Tardiphaga sp. vice304: one gene and its partner. The protein of the gene in region 1 interacts with the protein of each later gene in a pairwise test. Links are inferred from orthologs where the notes say so. Each region holds a gene or a part of one and is shown on either strand. Other genes may lie near its edges. The genes, in order: recR and recO.

Evidence for each region.
Region 2: the proteins of recR (region 1) and recO interact in binary tests that used the Escherichia coli proteins (3 or more experiments, as listed by UniProt). The link is inferred for Tardiphaga sp. vice304 from one-to-one orthologs.

What each region holds. Positions count from the first base shown.
Region 1 is NZ_CP041402.1:5,315,395-5,318,686, forward strand. What follows is about bases 232-3,205. They hold recR (recombination mediator RecR), read left to right. Parts: upstream 232-1,402; coding sequence 1,403-2,008; downstream 2,009-3,205. Other genes in these bases: FNL56_RS25355 (DNA polymerase III subunit gamma/tau), read left to right, coding at 232-1,062; FNL56_RS25360 (YbaB/EbfC family nucleoid-associated protein), read left to right, coding at 1,081-1,401; FNL56_RS25370 (hypothetical protein), read left to right, coding at 2,026-2,466; FNL56_RS25380 (AmpG family muropeptide MFS transporter), read right to left, coding at 2,661-3,205. In the rest of the region: more of FNL56_RS25355, read left to right, coding at 1-231; more of FNL56_RS25380, read right to left, coding at 3,206-3,292. UniProt on the Escherichia coli protein: May play a role in DNA repair. It seems to be involved in an RecBC-independent recombinational process of DNA repair. It may act with RecF and RecO.
Region 2 is NZ_CP041402.1:3,669,309-3,672,527, forward strand. What follows is about bases 48-2,948. They hold recO (DNA repair protein RecO), read right to left. Parts: upstream 1,927-2,948; coding sequence 1,168-1,926; downstream 48-1,167. Other genes in these bases: parC (DNA topoisomerase IV subunit A), read right to left, coding at 48-249; FNL56_RS17410 (DUF3800 domain-containing protein), read left to right, coding at 409-1,188; FNL56_RS17420 (AI-2E family transporter), read left to right, coding at 2,035-2,948. Also shown: more of parC, read right to left, coding at 1-47; more of FNL56_RS17420, read left to right, coding at 2,949-3,219. UniProt on the Escherichia coli protein: Involved in DNA repair and RecF pathway recombination.

The DNA of each region.
Region 1 (3,292 bases):
GCCGATTCGGTGCGGCAGATGCTGGGCCTGGCCGACCGTACGAGGGTCATCGACCTGTTCGATTCGCTGGCGCGCGGCGACATCGCCAGCGCTTTCGCCGAATTCCGCGAGCAATATGACGTCGGCGCCGACCCGATCGCGGTGCTGTCGGATCTTGCCGAATTCGTCAATTTCGTCACCCGCGTGAAGATCGTCCCGGCCACCGCCGACAATGTCGCGTTCGGCGAGACCGAGCGGCTGCGCGCGCGCGACTATGCCTCGAAGCTGTCGATGCGCGTGCTGTCGCGGATGTGGCAGATGCTGCTGAAGGGCATCACCGAGGTGCAGGGCGCGACGCGCCCCGCCGCGGCCGCCGAGATGGTACTGGTGCGGATCGCCTATGTCGCCGACCTGCCGACGCCGGACGAGGCGATCAAGATGATCGGCCAGAATAATGGCGGATCGGCGCCGATGATCGGCGGCAACGGCAATGGAGGCGGTGCGTCGTCATCGTCAGGTTCGACGGTATCGTCGATGCCATCCTCTTCGCCGCGCGCTTCGCTGCAGCGTGGCGGCGTCGAGATGTCGCCGCGCCCCCAGATGAGCGCGCCGGCACCGGCCGCCGCGCAGCCCGCCGTGCTGACGATCTCGACCTTTCCCGAACTGGTGGCCCTGGCCGGCGCCAAACGCGACCTGATGGTGCGCGCCGCACTCGAAGCCGACGTCCGGCTTATCAGGATAGAGGACGGCCGGCTTGAGCTCGCGATGGAGCGCACCGCGTCCCGCACGCTGATCAACGATCTTTCGCGAAAGCTCGAGCAGTGGACCGGCCGGCGCTGGAGCGTGATCGTTTCCAACGAAGAAGGCCAGCCGACGCTGCGTTGGCAACTTGACCAGCAGAAGGACGCCCGCAAGCAAGCAGCTCTAGCCGACCCGCGGGTACAGGAAGTACTGGCGCGGTTTCCCGGCACGGAAGTGACGGTGCGCCCGATTGTTCAAGAATTGCCAGGCACCGGCACCACCGACGCCGACCTTACCGGCGAGGACTCGACCGACGCGCTCGAAAGCGACGACGATCTCTAGACACGCAAGGATACGCCCATGGCTGATTTTCTCGGCATGATGAAGCAGGCAGCGCAGCTGCAGTCGAAGATGAAGGCGATGCAGGACGAGCTCGAGCACGTCGAGGTCGAGGGCCTGTCCGGCGGCGGCCTCGTCACGGTCCGCATGACGGCGAAGATGGAAGTCAAGAACGTCAAGATCGACCCGTCGCTGGTCAAGGCCGACGAGATCGAGATTCTCGAAGACCTGCTGGTCACCGCGCTCAATGATGCCCGCCGCAAGGCCGAGGCCGCCATGGCGGAGAAGATGCAGTCGCTGACCGGTGGCATGGGCCTGCCGCCGGGGCTGGGCCTCACCTGAGATGGCCGCTGGCGTCGCCGGACCGGAAATCGAAAGGCTGATCCAGCTCCTGGCGCGCTTGCCGGGGCTTGGCCCGCGCTCGGCGCGGCGCGCGGCCTTGCACCTGATCAAGAAGCGCGAGGCGTTGATGGCGCCGCTCGCCGGCGCGCTGCAGGTGGCGATCGATAAAATCCAGGTCTGCAAAAGCTGCGGCAACATCGATACGCAGAATCCGTGCACGATCTGCACCGATCCGCGCCGCGACCCCGCGACCATCGTGGTGGTCGCCGATGTTTCGGATTTGTGGGCGCTCGAACGCGCAAATGCCACAACCGGACGCTATCACGTTCTCGGCGCCACATTGTCGCCGCTGGATGGCGTGGGTCCCGACGATCTGACCATCGATGCGCTGGTCGCGCGCAGCCATGACCCCATGGTGACGGAAATCATCCTGGCGCTGAATGCCACGGTCGATGGCCAGACCACAGCACATTACATCACCGACCTCCTGACGGAGGCCGGCGTCAAAATCACCCGGCTGGCGCATGGCGTGCCGGTCGGCGGCGAACTTGATTATCTCGACGAAGGCACGCTGTCGGCTGCGATGAAGCAGCGGACGCTGTTCTAGACACTGGAAGAAACTGAATGACACGGTCCTCTATTCTGAATCTGTTCGGCAGCCTGGTGCTGGCGCTGTCCTTCGCCGGCGCGGCCCACGCGCAGACGCCGGCGCCTGCGCCCGCCCCGGCAGCGCCGGTGGTGCCAAAGCCGATGCAACTCGGCGACGTGCTGAGCGGCAAGCTCAGCGCGCTGCGCGTCCGCGCCGCGAAGGGCAAGCGCGCCAACAGCTTCCAGCTGGTCAGCGAGCCACGCCGGCTGCCCGCCCCGGCCGGCCTGTGCAATCTCGAGACCGGTCCGGAAACCTTCGAGATCGTCGCGGCCAACGACGCGCAGACCAAACAGTTGCAAAAGCTGCTCAACAAGGACGTGTCGCTGAAAGTCACCGAGGTCGCCTGCGCCGAACAGGCCGGGCAGATGAGCGAAGCGCTGGTGACGAAGTGGAGCGTGGTGTCGACGCCGAACTAGCAAGTCAGGCATCGGCAGCGGTGTTGGGTCACCTCTCCCCGTTGGGGAGAGGTCGGCGCGTAGCGCCGGGTGAGGGGGCGGCACCATCGACGGCCCCCCCCCCTCACCCGCCCGGCTTCGCCGGTCGACCTCTCCCCGGCGGGGAGAGGTGTCGCACCGCCTGAGCTTTGTAACCTCACGCAAAATTTCCGACGCTAAATCCGCACCGGTCCCAGCGCCTCGAAATGTCCACGCCGCTGCAGCCACAGCAGCAGCACGAGACTGGGCAGCGCCACCGCCATGCTGATGACGAAGAACACCGGCCAGCCCGTCGCCTGCGCGACATAGCCGGCGCCGGCCGAGAGGTAGGTGCGCCCGACCGCGGCCAGTGCTGTGAGAAGCGCGTATTGCGTGGCGGTGTGCAGCGGGTTTTTGCAGAGCGCCGAGAGATAGGCGACGAAGATCACCGTGCCGATCGCACCCGTAAAATTCTCTACCGTGATCGCCAGCGCCAATGCCCACTGGTTGACGCCGACCAGAGCCAGCCACGCAAAAGCGAGGTTCGACAGCGCCTGCAGCACCGCGCCGATCCACAGGCTCGCCGCCAGCGAATAGCGCCGCGCGACAAAGCCGCCGGCAAAGCCGCCGATCAGGGTCGCAGCGAGGCCGACGCCCTTGACGATCGCGGCATAGTCGTTGCGGGTGAAGCCGATATCGATCACGAACGGCGCCGTCATGGTGCCGGAAAATGCATCGGTCAGCTTGAACAGCACGACGAAAGCCAAAGCCGCCGAGGCATCCTTGCGTCCCAGAAACTCCGAGAACGCGCCAACCGCCGCCTTCAGCA
Region 2 (3,219 bases), 1.6 Mb from region 1 along the record:
GAACGAGCCCATCACGTCGCCGACGATTTTTGCGGATTTCTTGAACGGCGTGCCGGGGTCGAGCCGTAAGAGCCGCATGCCATACAGGATGCGGCGGTGCACCGGCTTCAGCCCGTCGCGGGCGTCCGGCAGCGCGCGATGCATGATGGTCGATAGCGCATAAGCGAGATAGCGCTCCTCGAGCGCGTCACGCAGCTGCACTTCGTGGATCTCAGCCGGCTCTTGCGGCGGAATCAGTCTTTTTCCCATGCGCAGGGGTTAGCCGCAGAATGCGAATCGGGCAAGAAATGAATCTCAGTAAAGCACTTGCAAATCTTACCTAATAAAGTATATTTAAAGTTGTAGTTGGGATGGTCTGCATACGCAGACCGACGGGACGTACTGTCCTGCCCGGCCGCCTTTTTTGTCATGCATCTGCTGTATCTCGACGATTCAGGCTCCGTCACCAACGCATCTGACCGGCACATTGTGTTGGCCGGACTTTCGGTGTTCGAGCGCCAACCGCACTGGTTTGCCGGCAAGATGGACGATATCGCCAAACAATTTTGGCCGGACAATGCAGAAAATCTCGAATTTCGCGGCTCAGATATTCTGAGCGGCAAAAAGCACTGGCGGGGCATCAGCAAAGCAGATCGCTTCAAGGCCTATCAGGAAGCCCTCGGCGTTCTGCGGGTGTCGAACCACGTAACCATCTTTGGCGCAGCGATTCACAAAGCCGCATTGTCGCCCAATGATCCTATGGAATACGCCTTCGAGCAGCTCTGCAATCGCTTCGATCGCTTTCTCGGCAGACTGCACAAAGCGGGTGATACACAGCGCGGATTGATCATTTTGGACAAGTCGTCCTACGAAACATCCCTCCAAGGGCTTGCCTTGAATTTTCGTAAGTCGGGGCATCGGTGGGGACAGATTTACAATCTGGCCGACGTCCCGATGTTCGTGGATTCCATAGCCACAAGGCTGATCCAGTTTGCAGACCTTATTGCGCATGCGATCCGTCGCTATTTCGAAAAAGAGGATGCCTCACTTTTCGATATCATTGCACCGAAGTTCGATACGGTCGGCGGCGTCCATACACGGACTTGTTTATTTCGCACCGCTAGATGTCAAATGCAGCTGCCCCTCCTGCAAGCAACGCCGAACGTACTGACGTGGTTGCCCAGCCCATTAACCAGACGCAGAGTCTAGCCGCTGCAGGTGCTTCGCCACCGCATGGATGAAACCGTCCCGCGCATCCGAATGGCCCTGCCCGCGCGGTTCCAGCACGTTTCTCATTAGGAACCGGCCGGTGAGGTCGAAGCCGTCCTGCAGGTCCTGGTCGGACCAGCTGTTTCGACCGCCCTCGCCGCTCTCGCGCAAGAACGGCGGCAGCCGCATCAGGCGGTCGCGCCAGGGCTCACCTGCCGTGCGTGACACCGCACCGCCGGACTTCGGCGAGACGTAGATAAGGTCGGTGGTGACGCCGGTGGCGGCGCAGTTTTCCAGATCGAGGCCGAAGCCGAGTTCGGCCAGCATTGCCAGTTCGAAACGCACCACATGGATCGCCGCCTCGCTGACATCGTCAAAGTCGTTGAGGATGCGTTCCAGCATCTCGTAGATGTCCTCATGCGGGTCGCGCTCCGGCAGCAGCCGGGCCAGCGAGGCCAGATGGGTGACGCCATAGACCGCGTGGCCGGAGCCGAGCACCGTCGCGGCCCGCATCTTGGTCGCTTCCATCAAATAGTAGCCGAGCTGCTCGTCGATCCGCGCCCGCCAGGTCGCTCGCACCGAGTTGCCGGGCTGCAGCATCGGCCGCATCTTTGACCCCGCGCCGCCGCGCACCATGCCGAGATGGCGGCCGTGGTCGCGGGTCAACAGCTCGACAATGGCCGAGGCCTCGCCATGCTTACGCACCCCCAGCACGATGCCTTCGTCGGTCCATTCCATGGCGATGTTTTACCACAAGCGGTTGCCAGCGCGGAGGAACGTTTGTGATGCAGCGCGGTTGAAAAATGGCTTAGATGCGTCGTCCAATTGCGGACACAGGAACCTCCCTTGGTAGATATTGCTCCGATCCGCCTCCCCAAACCGCCGGGGACGGCGCTCATCAACATGGCGATGGCGGCCCTGATCGTGACCGGCCTGTATTTCGGCCGCGAGATCCTGGTGCCGGTGGCACTGGCCGTGCTGTTCAGCTTCGTGCTGGCGCCGTTCGTGATCCGGCTGCAGGCGTGGCGGGTGCCGCGCACGATGTCGGTGCTGGTCGCGGTGTTTATCGGCTTCTCGATCGTATTCAGCCTCGGCGGGCTGATGGTCTCGCAGGCCAACCGGCTGGCCGAAGAGCTGCCCGGATACCAGCAGACCCTGCGCGAAAAAATCCACGGCCTGCGCGGCTTCGCCACCGGCGGCTCCGGCACGCTGGAGCGCGCCTCGAAAGTGCTGCGCGAACTCGACAGCGAATTGCAGAACCCCAACGCCGGCCGTGCGGCGCTCGACGGCTTGCGCCGGCAGCCGGTCGACAAACCCATGTTGGTTGAAATCCGCCAGCCCGATCCCGGCACGCTGTCAACGCTGGTGGCGATCATCCAGCCCTTGATCCAGCCGCTCACCACGACCGGGATCGTCGTCATCTTCGTGATCTTCATCCTGCTGCAGCGTCAGGATCTGCGAAACCGCTTCATCCGCCTTGCCGGCTCGCACGACATGCAGCGCACAACGGCCGCGCTCGACGACGCCGGCGAACGACTGAGCAAGCTGTTTCTCAACCAGATGATCGTCAATGCCGCCTTCGGACTGCTGGTGGGGATCGGGCTGCAGGTCATCGGCGTACCTTCCGCCCCGCTATGGGGGCTGGTCGCGACCATCCTTCGTTTCGTGCCCTATGTAGGCTCGCCGATCTCGGCGGTGTTTCCGTTGATCCTGGCCGCCGCGGTCGGATCCGGCTGGGGCATGCTAATGGCGACCGCCGCTCTGTTCGCGACGCTGCAACTGATCGCCGGGCAGATCGTCGAGCCGCTGGTCTATGGCCGCAGCTCCGGCCTGTCGCCGGTCGCCATCGTGCTGTCGGCGTCGTTCTGGACCTGGCTGTGGGGACCGATCGGGCTGGTGCTGGCGACGCCGCTGACGATCTGCCTGGTGGTGGTCGGCAAACATGTCGACCGGCTGCAATTTTTCGACGTGCTGCTCGGCAACCAGCCGGCGCTGACGCCGCCGCAACTCGTCTATCAGCGGATGCTCGCC